4 regions of the Streptomyces corchorusii genome follow, and region 3 is predicted to be linked to each of the others. Evidence: riboswitches for the same ligand, from Rfam matches in the RefSeq annotation. Region 3 holds a riboswitch; each other region holds the start of a gene.
The links. A riboswitch is a leader RNA that binds a small molecule or an ion and turns the genes downstream of it on or off. The one in region 3 is predicted to bind S-adenosylmethionine.

Region 1 (4,204 bases), on a different contig from region 3:
GACCGTCTTGCCGGCGAGGTTCTCGTAGTCGTCGTCGAAGTTCCAGGAGTTCTTCTTCAGCACCTCGAAGGCCAGGTTGTCCTTGCGGTAGGAGGCGAACTCGTACTTCCGCTTGCGTTCCTCGGTGACGGTGACGTTGGAGAACGCCACGTCGACCTTGCCGCTGTCGACGCCGACGAAGAGGTTCTCCCAGGTGGAGTTCCTGATCTCGGGCTTCAGGCCGAGGACCGCGGCCACCAGGCGGCCGAGGTCGGGCTCGGAGCCGGTGAGGGTCTTCTGGTCGCTGCCCACGAAGTTCAGCGGCGCGGAGCCCGAGGGCAGGGCTCCGACGCCGATGACGAGCTTGCCGCTCCTGCGCACGGAGGCGGGCAGTTCGGCGCTGATGGACTTCACTTCGGAGACCTTCAGCGCGGTCTCCTTGGCGGCTCCGTTGGACAGCCGCCCCACGGTCACCGTGCCGGCGGTGTCGGTCTTGGTGACGGCTTCGCTGTCGCCTCCGCAGGCGGCGAGCCCGGTGGCGAGGGTGGCGACGGCGGTCGCCGCGGTGATGCCGCGGAACACGGCGCGTCGGGAGAGGTGGCTGGGCATGGCGTGGCTGTCCTTGTCTCGCTGATGAGGGTGATGAGCGATGGGAGTGCGGTGGGGGGTGGGGGTCGTGGAGGGCCCGAGCGGCCGAGCCCGGACACCTTGCCGGGCGGCGCGGTCAGAGCACCTTGCCGAGGAATTCCCGGGTCCGTGTATGCCGGGGCCGGTCCAGCACCTCGCCGGGCGGGCCCTGTTCGACGATCCGGCCGCCGTCGATGAAGACGACCCGGTCGGCGACCTCGCGGGCGAAGCCGATCTCGTGGGTGACGATGACGAGGGTGGTGCCGCTGGTGGCCAGGTCCTTGATGACGGCCAGCACCTCGCCGACGAGTTCGGGATCGAGTGCCGAGGTCGGCTCGTCGAAGAGGATGATCCCGGGCCGCAGGGCGAGGGCGCGGGCGATGGCGACGCGCTGCTGCTGGCCGCCGGACAGCTGCCGCGGGTAGGCGCCGGTCTTGTCGCCGAGTCCGACGCGGTCGAGGAGTTCCCGGGCGAGTTCCCGGGCCGCCGCCCTGGTCAGCCTGCCGGTGGCGGCGGGTGCCGCGGCGACGTTCTCCAGGACGGTCAGGTGCGGGAAGAGGTTGAAGTTCTGGAAGACGAAGCCGATCCGGCTGCGCTGGGCGAGGATGGCGCGCTCGCTGAGTTCCCTGAGCCGGTCCCCGTGCCGCTTCACCCCGATCAGCTCGCCGCCCACGCTGACGTGGCCGATCTCGGGCTTCTCCAGGTGGTTGACGACCCTGAGCAGCGTGGACTTGCCGGAGCCGGACGGTCCGAGGATCACCGTGACCTCGCCGGGGCGGACGGTCAGGTCGATGCCGTCGAGGACGCGGTGGGAGCCGTACCACTTGTGGACGCCGTGCACTTCGAGCGCGGCGGGGGCGGCCTTCGGCAGGGTCTGCGCGGTCATACGGCGGCCTCCCGGCTCAGCCGGGCCCGCAGGTCGGCGAGGCCGGCCCGGGCCTTCTGCAAGGGGGTCGGCGGCAGGGTGCGGGTGGCGCCCCGGGCGTAGTACCGCTCGACGTAGAACTGGACGACGGACACGGCGCTGGTGAGGATCAGGTACCAGACGGTGGCGACCATCAGCAGCGGCACGACGTCACCGGGGTAGGTGCTGCCCATCGACTGCACCGCGCCGAACAGGTCGAGCAGCGACACGTAGAAGACCAGGGACGTGCTCTTGACGAGGCCGATGAGCTGGTTGACGTAGTTCGGGGTGATGGACCTGAGGGCCTGCGGGAAGACGATCCTGCGGAACCGGTAGCCCTGGGGCAGGCCGAGCGCGGCGGCGGCCTCGTGCTGTCCCTGGTCGACGGAGAGGATGCCGCCGCGGACCACCTCGGCCGCGTACGCCGCCTCGTTGAGGCTGAGGCCGATGACGGCGATCGTCATGTCCGTGGCCAGCCGGGACTCGTCGAAGGTGACGAAGGCGGGTCCGAACGGCACGCCGAGGCTCAACGTCTTGTACAGGGCACTGAAGTTGTACAGGAAGATCAGTACGACGATGAGCGGTACGGAGCGGAACAGCCAGGTGTAGGTCCAGCTGACCGCGCGCAGCACCGGGCTCCCGGAGAGCCGGGCGAGTGCCAGCAGGATGCCGCCGAGGAGCCCCAGGACGGCGCTGAGCGCGGCGACTTCGAGGGTGACGAGGAGGCCGTCGAGGACGGTGGGGCGCAGGAACCAGTAACGGAAGCGGTCCCACTGGTAGAAGGGGTTCGTGACCAGTCCGTGCAGGATCTGCGCGACGAGCACGAGGACGACGGCGGTGACGATCCACCGGCCGGGCCGGCGCAGCGGCTGGACCCGCTGGGCGGACGGGGATTCTGACGGTGTGTCGGCGGGGGCCGGCGCCTCGGCTAGGGAGACGGCGGCGCCTGGGAGTTCACTCATGGCGGGCTCCGGCGGAGTCGGTCACCCCGGGGCCGCGCGGGAGCGGAGGTGGGCCACGACGGCACTGGGGCACGAGGCGGCGCACGGACAGGCGCGGAACCGGGGGCTGGGCGGACAACGGCACACCGGACGGACGGTGTGCGGCGGGAACGCGGGGGCTGGGAGGAGACGTCAGCCCTGACAGCGGGCAGAGCCCGGTGCGGTACACAGTGCGCTGTTCACGCGGAGCAGATCGACGGCGCGGTCGGCGACGAGGAGACCGGCGTACGACGGTACGCAGCCCTGGGGGCGGCTCGCGGCCGTCCTGGGAGCTGCGTACATGGCGTCACCTGTCACTGTTGCGGCCCCGGGGGGCCTCGCGCTTACCGAAAACGTCATCCGGTCCGGTCGTCACCTGGGGCACCCCACCGCGATGCGAGGGTTGCCGGTCAGCGAGCCAGGGCTTGGCGCTGACGCTCATGACCGTTCTGAGCCGTAAGTAAGGCAGTTGCCCGTTCGAATGTCAACGGCCGTCCGCCCAGTGGACATCACAGGCCCGCTCTCACCTGCGCGAAGCGTCCGGGGCGTCCGCGGCATGGCCTGCCCAGTCCAGGATCTGGACAGCGGCTCCGGCGGCCTCCAGGCCCTGGCAGCGGCCGTGGTGGCGGCGGGCGATGCCGTCGAGGTCGAGGTGGCGGCCGAAGGCGGGGTGGGCGGCCAGGCGGCGGGCGTAGGCCCACAGGGCGTGGTGGCCGGCGATGCGGTGCACGGCGGAGGCGTCGAGGTGGCAGCGGTGGACGGTGTCGAGCTGCACGAGGGTGACCCACAGCTCGATGTCGGCGGCGGTGAGCCGGTCGTCGGCCAGGTACTCCTCGCCGCTCAGCCGCCGCTCCAGCCGGCCCAGGGTGTCCAGCAGCACGTCGAGGGCGGCGGCTCGTTCGGCGGGGTCGGCACCGGCGCGTCCGGCGCTCTGCGCGGCCTCCTCGATGCCCTCGGCGCACATCCGCTCGACGGCCTCGATCACGGACTCCAGGCCGGAGGGGTACAGGCGGGCGTCGCCGCCCGGCCTGAAGCGGTCCAGGTCGCGCAGGATGTCGGGGGTGTGGGTGCTGACGATGCGTCCGGACCAGTCGTCGCTGAGCACGGGTGCGAGCGCCGGGCCGGTGTAGTGGTGGGCGCTCGCCTCGTAGAGCGGGCGGAGCACGGCGTGGCCGCCGCCGGGACAGTCCGGGACGGCGGGCAGGAGGGTGACGGGACAACGGGCGTCCAGGCCGAGCAGGCTGTGGCCGACGGCGAGGCGCAGCCCGTCGGGGCAGGCGGTCGACAGATGGAGCCGGTAGCGGTGCGGCACGGCGTAGTGGCCGCTGCGCGCGTCCCGGCCGATCCGGCCCCGGAAGACGGGTGCGGTGGCGCGGGTGGACGGGACGGCGGCGAGCGGAGTGATGGACATGCGTCTCCCCGGGTGGTGGGTGTGCGAAGGGGCGCGCCGGCGCGGGCGTGACCGGCCGGTGGGGGCGAAGGGGCGGCCCGGCTCAGCGGTGGCGGCTGATCGCGCTGCAAACGCGCTGGAGGTCGATGTGGCGACGGGAGGTGAGCAGGGGTACGCGCAACGGCGTCCGGCCCGTCCGGCCGGTGCCCGTTCCGCGGCGCGTCATGATTCCCTACCTGTTCACTAGGATTCCCTCCCTGGAGTGTCGAACGGGCTCCGTACGACGTCAAGGGGGCGTCCACGCCTGGGGATCGATGTCGGCGC
Region 2 (4,204 bases), on a different contig from region 3:
GACTACTCCCCGGAGCTCACGGACCTCTCCGGGCGGTACGCCGTCGTCGACGGCGCCTCCTCCGGCAAGCAGTACATCGGTGAGTTCGCCACCGCCGGGGCGGGCAAGGTCCTGCTCAAGCGCGACCGGGTCGCCGCGGCCGTGTGGGGGAGCACGCTGTGGAGCGGCGCCGCGAGCGGCGGGAAGGTCACGGCCACCCGGCTCCCCGCGGGAACCGCCGTCGAGTCCTTCACCACCCGCGACGGCTGCACCCCGTCCGACCTCCAGGCCGTGGGCCGCTTCGTCTACTGGGTCTGCCGGGACGCCTGGGGCGACGTACACGGCGCGGGCCTGTACGACCGTACGACCAAGCGCACCTCCACCGCCCCGGACAGCCGGGTCCTGCTCGGGGACGGATACCTGGTCGAGCGGGTTCCCGGCACCCAGTCGCACAGCGGGCTGAGGCTGCTCGACCTGCACAACGGGCTGCCGGCCGGCGGCAGTCACACCGACCTGCCGAGCCGCGAGCTGGCCGACTGGACCGACCTCGGCCAGGAGAACACCGGGGCCGGGACCAGCTGGACCGTGGACCGCTTCGGCGGCGGCGTCGCCTACGCCGACCGCGACCAGCGCGTGCACGTCGTACCGGCCGGCGTCCCGGCGTCACCGCTCACGGCCGTCGACGCCACGGTCACCGCGGGCTCCGCGAACTGGTCCGGCACCTGGTGGCTGTCCAAGCCCGCCGCCGACTGGAAGGTGACCGTGCGCCGGAAGGCGTCCGGCGCCACCGTCCGTACGCTCTCCGGCGGCACGGCCCGGGGCCTGCTGACGGCCGCCTGGGACGGCAGGGACACCGCGGGCCGCCTGGTCGCCAACGGCGCCTACACCTGGACCCTCACCGCCCGGCCCGCCGACGGCCAGGGCGCCGCGCTCACCCTCTCCGGAGACGTCAAGGTGACCGCCGGAACGGCGGCACCGCGCGACTACGCCGGCAACGACGGGGTCGGTGACGTCCTCACCCTCAGCTCCTCCGGCACCCTCACCGTCCGGCGCGGCACCGGTACGGGCACGCTGGGCGGCACCGTCTCCGGCTCCGGCTGGCCGGCCACCGCCCGGATCGTGCCGTTCGGCGACCTGGACGGCGACCACTGCAACGACGTGCTGGTCCGCACCGGCGGCGCCCTGCGGGCGTACCGCCCGGCCTGCGGCAAGGCCCCGACGCCCGCCACGCACTCCACCTCGCTCGGCACCTCCGGCTGGAACGCGTACGACGTCCTGACCTCACCCGGCGACGTCAACGGCGACGGCCGGCCCGACCTGATCGGCCGCCAGTCCTCGACCGGGGACGTCTACCTCTTCAAGGGCACGGCGAACGGCAGGCTCGCCGCGCGCACGAAGATCGCCTCCCACTGGACCGGCTACAAGAAGATCGTCGGCGCCGGTGACCTCACCGGCGACGGCCGCGGCGACCTCCTCGTCCAGGACAAGTCCGACGAGCTGTGGCGGTACGAGGCCAACACCACGGGCACGGGCGGCTTCAAGGCCCGCGTCAAGGTGTTCGCCGACTGGGGCGCCTCCTACAACGCCGTCGTCGGCGCGGGCGACTTCACCGGCGACGGCCGCGCGGACCTCGTGGCCCGCGACACGGCGGGCACCGTGTGGCGCTACAACGGCAACGGCAAGGGCTCGTTCGGGGGCCGCGTGAAGATCGCCACGGGGTGGAAGGGGTACAAGGCCGTCATGTGACGGCAGATGTGACGCCACATGCGACGTCAGACGTGGCGTCACGTGACGGCGGCGACGGGGCCCGTGCTGGACTTCGCGCTGGGCCCCGTGGCAGGATCCGCCTCGGTCACGAAGCCGATCGCGCCCCTGGACGAGCGTCGGCTGGCAACCTCGCTCACCGCGCAAGGTGCCCTCCAGGGAAGACCGGGCCCCCACGGTCCCGTGGGGGTAAGCGCGGATCTCCCTGCCCGGCGGGTAAGGGGGTCCCTCTCGAACGGAGACCCTCATGGCCGCCGGCGTCCCGATCACGCACACCCCTCGGTGGGCTCTCTACCAGCAGGCCGTCGTGGACGTGGAGTTGCCCGAAGGACCGGTCCGCGTCACCCCGGCACCGCCCGGGGTGGCGGTGGGCCGGTTCCCCGTCCCGCACGGGGAGACCATCCACGTGGTCACGGCCCACAATCCCCGGGGCACCCACGCCTCCCGGCAGCACAACCACCGCGCGCATCAACGACTGCTCGGCCTGCTGCGCGGACGGGGGCTCGCGTGGTGGCCCGCTGTCGGCGGTGACCCGGACGGCCGGCACACCGAGGTGAGCGTGGCGATCGTCGGCCTGAGCGACGACGAAGCGCGCGCGCTGGGACGGGAGTTCGGGCAGGACGCGGTGTTCGCCTGGTCGGCGCCGGCATGGCGGCTGCTCGCCTGCTTCGGCGCCGGGGAGGCACTGACACTCGGATGGCGGGCTGCGGAAGGACTTTCAGGGTCTTTGCCCGCGGGCGCGCTGAGCGGGTGCGCGGAGTTTCCCCCAGGGTGCTGACGGCTTTCGGCCACCGGCTGTACGGTCTCCCCGAGTTGATGTTCGTACCGTCGCCAGTTCGAAGGCGGGCGGGTCGTGCGGGGAAGGCGGTCGCGGTGACCGGAACCGATGTGGGAGCGACGGACGCGGCGGACCGGGGCGCGCGCCGCCTGCCCCGGGTGCGCGGGTTCGCCGCATGGCCGCCGCAGGGCTCGCCGAAGGAGGAGGGCAAGGCGCTCCGGGCGGGTGTGCCGCGCTCCGCCCACCGCACGCTGGACCTGGACGCCGCGCGCCCCGACGCGGTGAGCGCGGTGGCCGAGTCCAACGCCGGCCGCCTCGCCGAACTGACCCCGCTGCGCGTGGGCCGGATGGCGGCCACCCCCTTCGCCTTCCTGCGCGGCTCCGCCGCACTCATGGCGTACGACCTCGCGCGCACCCCCACCACCAGGATCGCCACCCAGATCTGCGGTGACGCCCACGCGGCCAACTTCGGGCTGTACGGCGACGCCCGCGGCGACCTCGTCATCGACCTCAACGACTTCGACGAGACCGCGCACGGCCCCTGGGAGTGGGACCTCAAGCGGCTCGTGGCCTCGCTGGTGCTCGCCGGCCGCGAGGCGGGCGCCGACGAGGACACCTGCCGCGCCGCGGCCCGGGACGCGGCCGGCGCCTACCGCCGCACCATGCGGCTGCTCGCCAAACTGCCCGCGCTCGACGCCTGGAACGCCATCGCGGACGAGGAACTGGTCTCCCACACCGACGCCCACGACCTGCTCGGCACGCTCCAGCGGGTCTCGGAGAAGGCCCGGGCCAACACCAGCGGCCGGTTCGCCGCGAAGTCGACCGAGCCGGTGCCGGACGGCGGACGCCGGTTCGTGCCCGCGCCGCCGGTGCTGCGCCGCGTACCGGACGCGGAGGCCGCCGCGGTCGCCGCGTCCCTGGAGTCGTACGTCGGCACCCTCGGCGAGGACCGCCACCCGCTGCTCGCCCGGCACGCCGTGCACGACGTCGCCTTCCGGGTGGTCGGCACCGGCAGCGTCGGCACCCGGTCCTACGTCGTCCTGCTCCTCGACCACCGGGGCGAGCCCCTGGTCCTCCAGGTGAAGGAGGCCCGTCCCTCCGCGCTCGTCCCGCACCTGGTCACGGCCGGTTTCGAGGCGCCCGCGGTGCCGCACGAGGGGCGCCGCGTGGTCCTCGGGCAGAAGCGGATGCAGGTCGTCAGCGACACCTTGCTGGGCTGGACCACCGTCGAGGGGCGCCCGTACCAGGTGCGGCAGTTCCGCAACCGCAAGGGCAGCGTCGACCCGGCCGCCCTCGCCGCCGACCAGATCGACGACTACGGCCGCATGACCGGCGCCCTGCTGGCCCGCGCCCACTCCCACAGCGCCGACCCCCGGCTGATCGCCGGCTACTGCGGCAAGAACGAGGAGCTGGACGAGGCGATGGCCGCGTTCGCCGTCGCCTACGCCGACCGCACGGAGGCGGACCACGCCGAGCTGGTCGCGGGGATCAGGGCGGGGCGGATCGAGGCGGAGCTGGGGGTCTGAGGGGGGTCCGGGGAGGGTGCAGCGGGACGGTTTGCCGGGAGTTCGCCGGAGTCCGAGCGGTGGCGTGCCGGGGTCCGAGGGGTGGTGCGCCGGGAGCGTGGGAACCGCGCCCGGGCCGAGCCGGGGCAACGGCTACGCTGGGCGGGTGACAACCCCG
Region 3 (4,204 bases):
AGCGGGCGAAGTCGTCCTTCACGTGCAGCACGACCGGGGTCCAGCCGGCCGTGCCGTACCGCTCGTTGATCTCGTCCGCGACCTGCCGGACCTGCGCGGTGTACTCGCGGTACACGGCGAGGTCCTGCCGGGAGGGGTAGGCGAAGGCCACGTGGACGACCTTCTCCCGCCACTCGGGGTGGTCCTCCAGCAGCTGCTCGTACGCCAGCAGCCCGCGCACGATGTTCTTGGACAGCTCGGTCCGGTCCACCCGGACGATCGTCTTGCGGCCTTCTCCGATCTCCGTCCGCAGCGCCGCCATCCGCTCGTCCACGTCCGGCTCGTGCGCCCGCTTGCGCAGGAAGTCCGCGTCCGCGCCCAGCCCGTGCACCCCGATCCGGGTGCCGGAGGGGATACCGGGCCCGAGCACCGCGTGGCAGCAGTCCGTGAACGCGTCCGCCCACCGCTGGGTGAGGAACGCCGCCCGGTCCGCGCCCAGGATGCCGCTGAGCAGCTCGGCCGCGATGTCGTCGGGGAGGAGCCGGAAGTAGTCCGGCGGCGCCCACGGGGTGTGCGAGAAGTGGCCGATGCGCAGGTCGGGCCGGAGCTGGCGGAGCATGCGGGGGGCGAGGGCCAGGTGGTAGTCCTGGATCAGCACGGCCGCGCCCTCGGCCGCCTCCTCGGCCAGCGCCTCGGCGAACGCCCGGTTGTAGGACTCGTACGACGCCCACTGCCGCCGGAAACCGGCGTCGAAGACCGGTTCCAGCGGGGTCTGGTACAGCATGTGGTGGACGAACCAGAGCACCGAGTTGGCGATGTCGTTGTACGCCTCGGCGTGCACGGTCGCGTCGATGTCGAGCATCCGCACCCGCTGCCCGCCGGTGTCCTCGGCCGGCAGCAGCCCGCCGTCCGCGCGCCGGACGGCCGCCCGGTCACCGTCGCCGAGCGCGGCGCACACCCACACCGAGCCCGGACCGGACCCGATGGAGGACAGTCCCGAGACCACCCCGCCGCCGCCCCGCCGGGCGTGCAGCGAGCCGTCCTCGCCCACCTGATAGGAGACCGGGCCGCGGTTCGACGCGACCAGCACCTGAGCCTTCTGAGCAGCATCGAGCGTGGAAGCCATACGCCTCAACCTAGCCCGGCCCCCGACCGCTCAAACGTACGGCCCGCCCGGCGGGCCGACCGTATACGGCCCGTTCAGGCCACCTTCCGTTCGGCGTACTCCGCGATCTCCACCATGGGCGGCCGTTCCTCGGTGTCCACCGAGTAGGTGCGCGGCTCGAACCCGGCCTCCCCCCGCTCGAACTGGGTCAGCGCGGGCCGGACCAGATGGCCGCGGGCGAGCCGGAGCTGGGCGGTGCGGTAGATCGCGGCGGCCATCCGGCCGAGCGCCTGCCCGTCCTGGTGCCGGTGCCTGCGCACGCCCACGTCGACCTGGGCCAGCGCGTCCAGGCCCACCAGGTGCAGCGCGTCCACCAGCATGCCCAGCTCCACGCCGTAGCCCACGGGGAACGGCAGCTGTTCCAGCAGCGTGCGGCGGGCCGCGTACTCGCCGCCCAGCGGCTGCACGAACCCGGCCAGCTGCGGCCAGTGCATGTTCAGCAGCGGACGGGCCATGAGTTCGGTGACCCGGCCGCCCTGCCCGGCACTGCCGCCGAGCGGACGGTCGTACATCGCCTTGACCAGGTCGACGTCCGGGTCGGTGAGCAGCGGGCCGACGATCCCGGAGACGAAGTCGGAGGAGAACTCCCTGAGGTCCGCGTCGATGAAGCAGACGATGTCCCCGCCGGTCACCAGCAGCGACCGCCACAGCACCTCGCCCTTGCCGGGGACGGCCGGGACGCGCGGCAGGATGGCGTCCCGGTGGACGACCCGGGCGCCCGCGCGCGCGGCGACCTCGGAGGTGCGGTCGGTGGAGCCCGAGTCGACGACCACGATCTCGTCGACGAGCGGCACCTGCTCCACGAGGTCGTGGCGGATGACCCCGACGATGTCGCCGACGGTCTCCTCCTCGTTGAGCGCGGGCAGCACGACGCTGATGCTCTGGCCCGTGCGCTGCTTGGCGGCGAGGATCTGGTGCAGCGGGCGATCGGCCACGGACCAGGACCGGGCGGTCAGCCAGCGCTCGACTTCTTCCAGCACAGTCTGTGGCTCCTCGTGTCTCGCGGTTCGGACGACTATCTCAACTGTCCCGGCCGTCGGTTACAGTCTTGAACAACGCCGATGACCATCGCATGTCGGGGGTCGGGTGCGTTCTACAACCGCATACCGCTCATCCAGAGGGGCAGAGGGACACGGCCCGGTGAAGCCCCGGCAACCCCCCTGACCGGACTCGTTCGCGCGAGGCTCACGGCCAGGGAAGGTGCCAATTCCGTCTCACGGCGAGATGCGTCGTGAGGAAGATGAGGAGAAAGGGCCTCGCCTCCATGGCTGTGCAGACAGTTGCCACCACCAGCGAATCCACCGTCGACCTCGGCCCCGCCGCGGCCCTGAGCTGTCGCGAGTGCGGTCACCGGGTGCCGCTCGGCCCGGTCTTCGCCTGCGAGGAGTGCTTCGGCCCGCTGGAGATCGCCTACGACTTCTCCGGCTACGACACCGAGGAACTGCGCCGCCGCATCGAGGCGGGCCCCGCGAACATCTGGCGCTACGCGCCCCTGCTGCCGGTACCGGCGGACGTCGCCGGCAAGCCGAACATCAACCCGGGCTGGACCAAGCTCGTCCAGGCCGACAACCTGGCCCGCGAGCTGGGCGTGACCGGCGGTCTGTACGTGAAGGACGACTCCGGCAACCCGACCCACTCCTTCAAGGACCGGGTCGTGGCCCAGGCCCTGGAGGCCGCCCGCGCCTTCGGCTTCACCACCCTGTCGTGCTCCTCGACCGGCAACCTGGCCGGCGCCGTCGGCGCCGCCGCCGCCCGCGCCGGCTTCCGCTCCTGCGTGTTCATCCCGCACGACCTGGAGCAGGGCAAGATCGTGATGGCCGCGGTCTACGGCGGTGAACTCGTCGGCATCGAGGGCAACTACGACGACGTGAACCGCTTCTGCTCCGAGCTGATCGGCGACCCGGCCGGCGAGGGCTGGGGCTTCGTCAACGTCAACCTGCGGCCGTACTACGCGGAGGGCTCCAAGACCCTGGCGTACGAGATCTGCGAGCAGCTCGGCTGGCGGCTGCCGGACCAGATCGTGGTCCCGATCGCCTCCGGTTCCCAGCTCACGAAGATCGACAAGGGGCTCCAGGAGCTGATCAAGCTCGGTCTGGTCGAGGACAGGCCGTACAAGATCTTCGGCGCCCAGGCCGAGGGCTGCTCCCCGGTCTCCACCGCCTTCAAGGCCGGCCACGACGTCGTACGGCCCCAGAAGCCGAACACCATCGCCAAGTCCCTGGCCATCGGCAACCCGGCCGACGGGCCGTACGTCCTGGACATCGCGCGCCGCACCGGCGGTGCCGTGGAGGACGTGACGGACGAGGAGGTCGTGGACGCGATCAAGCTGCTCGCGCGGACCGAGGGCATCTTCGCGGAGACCGCCGGCGGCGTGACCGTCGGCGTCACCCGCAAGCTGCTGGAGGCGGGCGTGCTGGACCCGGCGAAGACCACGGTCGTCCTCAACACCGGCGACGGCCTGAAGACCCTGGACGCGGTGGCCGGCACCGGCCTCACCGCCACCATCCGCCCGACCCTGGACTCCTTCCGAGAGGCTGGCCTCGCATGAGCGTGACCGTTCGCATCCCCACCATCCTGCGCACCTACACCGGCGGGCGGGCCGAGGTCGCCGCCGAGGGGACGACGCTCGGCGAGGTCATCGCCGACCTGGAGAAGAACCACACGGGCATCGCCGCGCGCGTGCTGGACGACCAGGGCAAGCTGCGCCGGTTCGTGAACGTGTACGTCAACGACGACGACGTCCGTTTTGAGCAGGGTCTGGACACGGTGACCCCGGAGGGCGCCGGCGTCTCGATCATCCCGGCGGTCGCCGGCGGCTGAGCCGCGGATCGGCCCGCTCATTACCTTCGGTAACCGCGGTTACCGGCTGTTCGCCCGATTGCCCCCTCCGTGAGAGAAGCGGAGGGGGCAATTCTGTGTGATTGAGCGCGGTAGAGTTGGGGAACACGGCCCCGGTCTCCGGGTCGCGGGCCCTGGATTTCATGCCGCCCGCCCGACAAGAAGTAGCCAAAGTGTGCGGGTTGTCTGCGGCTTTTGTGGCTTTTATGGGGCCCGACTTGC
Region 4 (4,204 bases), on a different contig from region 3:
GCGCAACGCCCCGACGCGTACGGCGTTCGGTGTCGCCTGGCTGACCGTGTACTTCGTGATGCTGATCGGTGGCGGCAACGACATCTTCGCCACGCACTTCCACCTGTCGATCAACGCGGTCACCTGGTTCGTCCGGATCGCCTACTTCGTGGCTCCGGTCCTCGCCTTCATCGCCACCAAGCGGATCTGCCTGGGTCTCCAGCGCCGCGACCGCGACAAGGTGCTGCACGGCCGCGAGACCGGCATCATCAAGCGGCTGCCGCACGGTGAGTTCATCGAGGTGCACGAGCCGCTCAGCCAGGAGCAGCTGCACACGCTCACCTCGCACGAGCAGTACCGGCCGGCCGAGATCGGTCCGACGGTCGACGAGAACGGGGTCGAGCGCAAGGTCCCGGCCTCGGAGAAGCTGCGGGCGAAGCTGTCCAACGCCTACTTCGGCGAGGACAACCAGATCCCGAAGCCGACCGTCGAGGAGTACAAGGAGATCACGAGCGGCCACGGCCACCACTGATCCCCGCGTCGCCACGCCACGCTGAAGGGCCCCGTCCGCAACCCGGACGGGGCCCTTCGCCGTGCCGCCCGGCTGGATAGGGTGGTGTACGACGTAGCAGGAACCTGTTCAAGGAGCGGCTGATGAGCGCTGTGACCCCCGCTGGAGGCGACACCGCGGCGGGCCGCTCCTGGCCCGCCCTGCTGAACGGTCTGCTGGACGGCCGGGACCTGTCCGCCGACGACACCGCCTGGGCGATGGACCTGATCATGCGCGGGGAGGCGACCGACGCGCAGATCGCCGGGTTCATGGTGGCGCTGCGGGCCAAGGGCGAGACGGTCCAGGAGATCACCGGACTGGTCCGGACGATGTACGCACACGCGAACGTCATCGAGGTGCCCGGTCCGGCCGTGGACATCGTCGGCACCGGCGGCGACGGCGCGAAGACGGTGAACATCTCCACCATGTCCTCGATCGTCGTCGCGGGCACGGGGGCGAAGGTCGTCAAGCACGGCAACCGCGCCGCGTCCTCCGCCTCCGGCTCCTCCGACGTCCTGGAGAAGCTGGGCGTCAACCTCAACCTGAGTCCGCAGCGGGTGGCCGAGGTGGCCGAGGAGGCCGGCATCACCATCTGCTTCGCGGTGCGGTTCCACCCGTCCCTGCGCCATGTCGCCGCGGCCCGCGGCCAGTTGGGCATCCGGACCACCTTCAACGTGCTGGGCCCGCTGACCAACCCCGCGCAGGTGCGGTCGCAGGCCGTCGGTGTCGCGGATCCCCGCATGGCGCCGATCGTCGCCGGTGTCCTCGCCGAGCGCGGCAACTCCGCACTGGTCTTCCGGGGCGAGGACGGCCTGGACGAGCTGACCGTCACCGCCGCCTCCCGGGTGTGGGTGGTCCGGGACGGCAAGGTCACGGAGGAGGTCTTCGACCCGCGCGAGGCCGGCATCGACCTCGTCCCCGTGGACGCCCTGCGCGGCGCCGACGCCTCCTACAACGCCGAGGTCGCCCGCCGGCTGCTGGACGGCGAGCGGGGGGCCGTACGGGACGCCGTGCTGCTGAACTCGGCGGCGGCGCTGGTGGCCCTGGAGCCGACGGACGCGCCGCTCACCGAGCAGATCCGCGCGGGCATGGCGCGGGCCGCGGAGTCGATCGACTCGGGCGCGGCCAAGCGCACCCTGGAGCGCTGGGTGGCCGTCAGCAACGCCTGACGCCCCTGGGAGTCGTCCCGCGATCCGGACACGGGTTGCGGGACGACGATCACTTCAGTACGTTCCTGTACCAGGTCATGAGTGACAGTCATGAGGCCCCGGCCGACTGTCCGGCAACCCTCCGTCCGTGGCGGGGTGCCCCGGGTGAAGACCAGGTCGTACGGCAGCAAGGCCTACGGCAAGCGCGGACCCCTCACACACCAGGGGTCCTGGTCGTTCGAGGGAGTCTTCCGTGAGCAAGCGAATGCGTTAGGGCCGCAGAGCCCCGCCTCCGCACACCCCTTTTTCTCTCTTCTTCGCATGCCTTCACGGGAGTTCCGCCATGTCTGTCTCCACCGCTGCCGCCGACCAGTCCGTTTGCACCCCTCTGCCCGTTCTGGGGCGAGATGTCACCGTCCCGCTGGTCACCGGCGGCGAAGTCAGCTACGCCGCCCTGGACTACGCCGCCAGCGCCCCCGCCCTCCAGCGCGTCTGGGACGACGTCGCCGCGTACGCCCCGTACTACGGCAGTGTCCACCGCGGCGCCGGCTACCTCTCCCAGCTCTCCACCGACCTGTTCGAGAACGCCCGCAAGACGGTCGCCGAGTTCCTCGGCTGCCGCCCGGCCGACCAGGTGATCTTCACCCGTTCGACCACCGACTCCCTCAACCTGCTGGCCCGGGCGATCCCGGCCGACTGCGAGGTCTTCGTCTTCGAGACCGAGCACCACGCCTCCCTGCTGCCCTGGCAGGACGCGCGGGTCACCTACCTCGACGCCCCGCGCACCCCGCGGCAGGCCGTGGAGACCCTGGAGCGGGCCCTCGCCGGCCGCGACCCGTACGGCCCGGCCCTGGTCTGCGTCACCGGCGCCTCCAACGTCACCGGCGAGCTGTGGCCGGTGCGCGAACTGGCCGCCGCCGCCCACGCCCACGGCGCCCGCATCGTCCTGGACGCCGCCCAGCTGGCCCCGCACCACCCGGTGGACCTGCGTGACCTGGACGTCGACTGGATCGCCTTCTCCGGCCACAAGCTGTACGCCCCCTTCGGCTCCGGTGTCCTGGCCGGCCGCGCCGACTGGCTCCAGGCGGCCGAGCCGTACCTCGCGGGCGGCGGCGCCAGCCGCAGGGTCACCCGGCGCCAGGACGGCGGCGTGGCCGTCGAGTGGCACGAGACCGCGGCCCGGCACGAGGCGGGCTCCCCGAACGTCATCGGCGCCTACGCCATCGCCTCCGCCTGCAAGGCCCTCACCGAGGCCGGCTGGGACACCCTCGTCGCCCGCGAACAGCACCTGATCGCCAAGGTCCGCGAGGGCCTGGCCGAGGTGCCCGAGGTGCGCGTGCTGTCCCTCTTCGGCGACGACGCCCCGCGCGTCGGCGTCCTCTCCTTCGTCGTCGAGGGCTGGAACAGCTCGCACTTCGCCGCCGCGCTCTCCGCCGAGTACGGCATCGGCGTCCGCGACGGCCTCTTCTGCGCCCACCCCCTGGTCCGCACCCTGCTCGGCAGCGACCCGCAGACCCAGGGCGAGTGCGGCGCCCCCGAGGCGGCCCCGGGCGAGAAGTCCCTCAACGCCATCCGCGTCAGCTTCGGCGCGGGCACGCCGGACGAGCACGTGGAGCGCTTCGTCAACGCCGTCAGGGAACTGGTGGCGGAGGGCGCGAAGTGGCAGTACCGCACGGAGGACGGCCGCTGCGTGCCGGCGGTCTGAACGGCGCTATAACCTCCCCTTGACACCACGTCGGACAGGGGGACCCCGGAGTGCAGCCGCTGCGCGCCACAGATCCGCGCCACATCGGCCCGTACGCCACCACGCACAGACTGGGCGCGGGCGGCATGGGCGAGGTCTACCTCGCCGAGTCCCGCACCGGGCTGCGGCTCGCGGTGAAGGTGGTACGGGCCGAGCACGCCGAGGACCGCACCTTCCGCGCCCGCTTCCGCCACGAGGTCCGCGCCGCCCAGACCGTCGGCGGCGCGGACACCTACACCGCACGGGTCGTGGACGCCGACACCGATGCCGAACGGCCCTGGATGGCAACGGAGTTCGTCTCCGGACCCAACCTGCGGGACGCCATCTTGGACCACGGCGCGCTGCCGCGCCCCGCGGTCCGGATCCTCGCCGCCGCGCTCGGCGAGGCGCTGGCGGCCATCCACGCCAAGGGGCTGGTCCACCGGGACCTGAAGCCGTCGAACATCCTGCTGGGCCCGGACGGGCCGCGGGTCATCGACTTCGGGATCGTCCGGGCGCTGGAGGCCACCGCGCTGACCCGCACCGGCGCGGTCGTCGGCTCGGTCGGCTACGTCTCGCCGGAGCAGATCCGCAACGGCGGCCAGGTCGGCCCGCCCAGCGACGTCTTCTCCCTCGGCGCGGTCCTCGCGTACGCGGCGGCCGGCCGGGAGCCGTTCGGGGAGGGCCAGGACTCGGTGGTCCTGCTGCGCATCCTCACCCGCGACTTCGACCTGTCCGGCGTGCCGGACGACATCCGCCCGCTGGTGACGGCCTGTCTGCGCGAGGACCCGCTGGAGCGCCCGG

Region 1: linked by a shared signal. The riboswitch ahead of AQJ11_RS07155 (amino acid ABC transporter permease) and the one ahead of thrC (threonine synthase) in region 3 are both predicted to bind S-adenosylmethionine.
Region 2: linked by a shared signal. The riboswitch ahead of AQJ11_RS17215 (DUF3293 domain-containing protein) and the one ahead of thrC (threonine synthase) in region 3 are both predicted to bind S-adenosylmethionine.
Region 4: linked by a shared signal. The riboswitch ahead of AQJ11_RS19240 (aminotransferase class V-fold PLP-dependent enzyme) and the one ahead of thrC (threonine synthase) in region 3 are both predicted to bind S-adenosylmethionine.

The regions. Positions count from the first base shown of each region.
Region 1 covers NZ_KQ948352.1:670,416-674,619, reverse strand. Annotated here, with positions in the region: gene AQJ11_RS07165 (ABC transporter substrate-binding protein) at 1-588, opposite strand, end outside; gene AQJ11_RS07160 (amino acid ABC transporter ATP-binding protein) at 704-1,492, opposite strand; gene AQJ11_RS07155 (amino acid ABC transporter permease) at 1,489-2,472, opposite strand; SAM riboswitch class IV at 2,826-2,936, opposite strand; gene AQJ11_RS07150 (glutathione S-transferase C-terminal domain-containing protein) at 3,014-3,901, opposite strand; gene AQJ11_RS52360 (putative leader peptide) at 3,984-4,106, opposite strand.
Region 2 covers NZ_KQ948356.1:369,871-374,074, reverse strand. Annotated here, with positions in the region: gene AQJ11_RS17220 (FG-GAP-like repeat-containing protein) at 1-1,725, shown strand, start outside; SAM riboswitch class IV at 1,830-1,945, shown strand; gene AQJ11_RS17215 (DUF3293 domain-containing protein) at 1,991-2,521, shown strand; gene AQJ11_RS17210 (DUF2252 domain-containing protein) at 2,560-4,047, shown strand; gene AQJ11_RS17205 (hypothetical protein) at 4,193-4,204, shown strand, end outside.
Region 3 covers NZ_KQ948360.1:124,225-128,428, forward strand. Annotated here, with positions in the region: gene AQJ11_RS26080 (alpha,alpha-trehalose-phosphate synthase (UDP-forming)) at 1-1,105, opposite strand, end outside; gene AQJ11_RS26085 (glucosyl-3-phosphoglycerate synthase) at 1,180-2,124, opposite strand; SAM riboswitch class I at 2,252-2,391, shown strand; gene thrC (threonine synthase) at 2,409-3,692, shown strand; gene AQJ11_RS26095 (MoaD/ThiS family protein) at 3,689-3,964, shown strand.
Region 4 covers NZ_KQ948357.1:160,448-164,651, forward strand. Annotated here, with positions in the region: gene qcrB (cytochrome bc1 complex cytochrome b subunit) at 1-511, shown strand, start outside; gene trpD (anthranilate phosphoribosyltransferase) at 634-1,698, shown strand; SAM riboswitch class IV at 1,772-1,889, shown strand; gene AQJ11_RS19240 (aminotransferase class V-fold PLP-dependent enzyme) at 2,021-3,382, shown strand; gene AQJ11_RS19245 (serine/threonine-protein kinase) at 3,433-4,204, shown strand, end outside.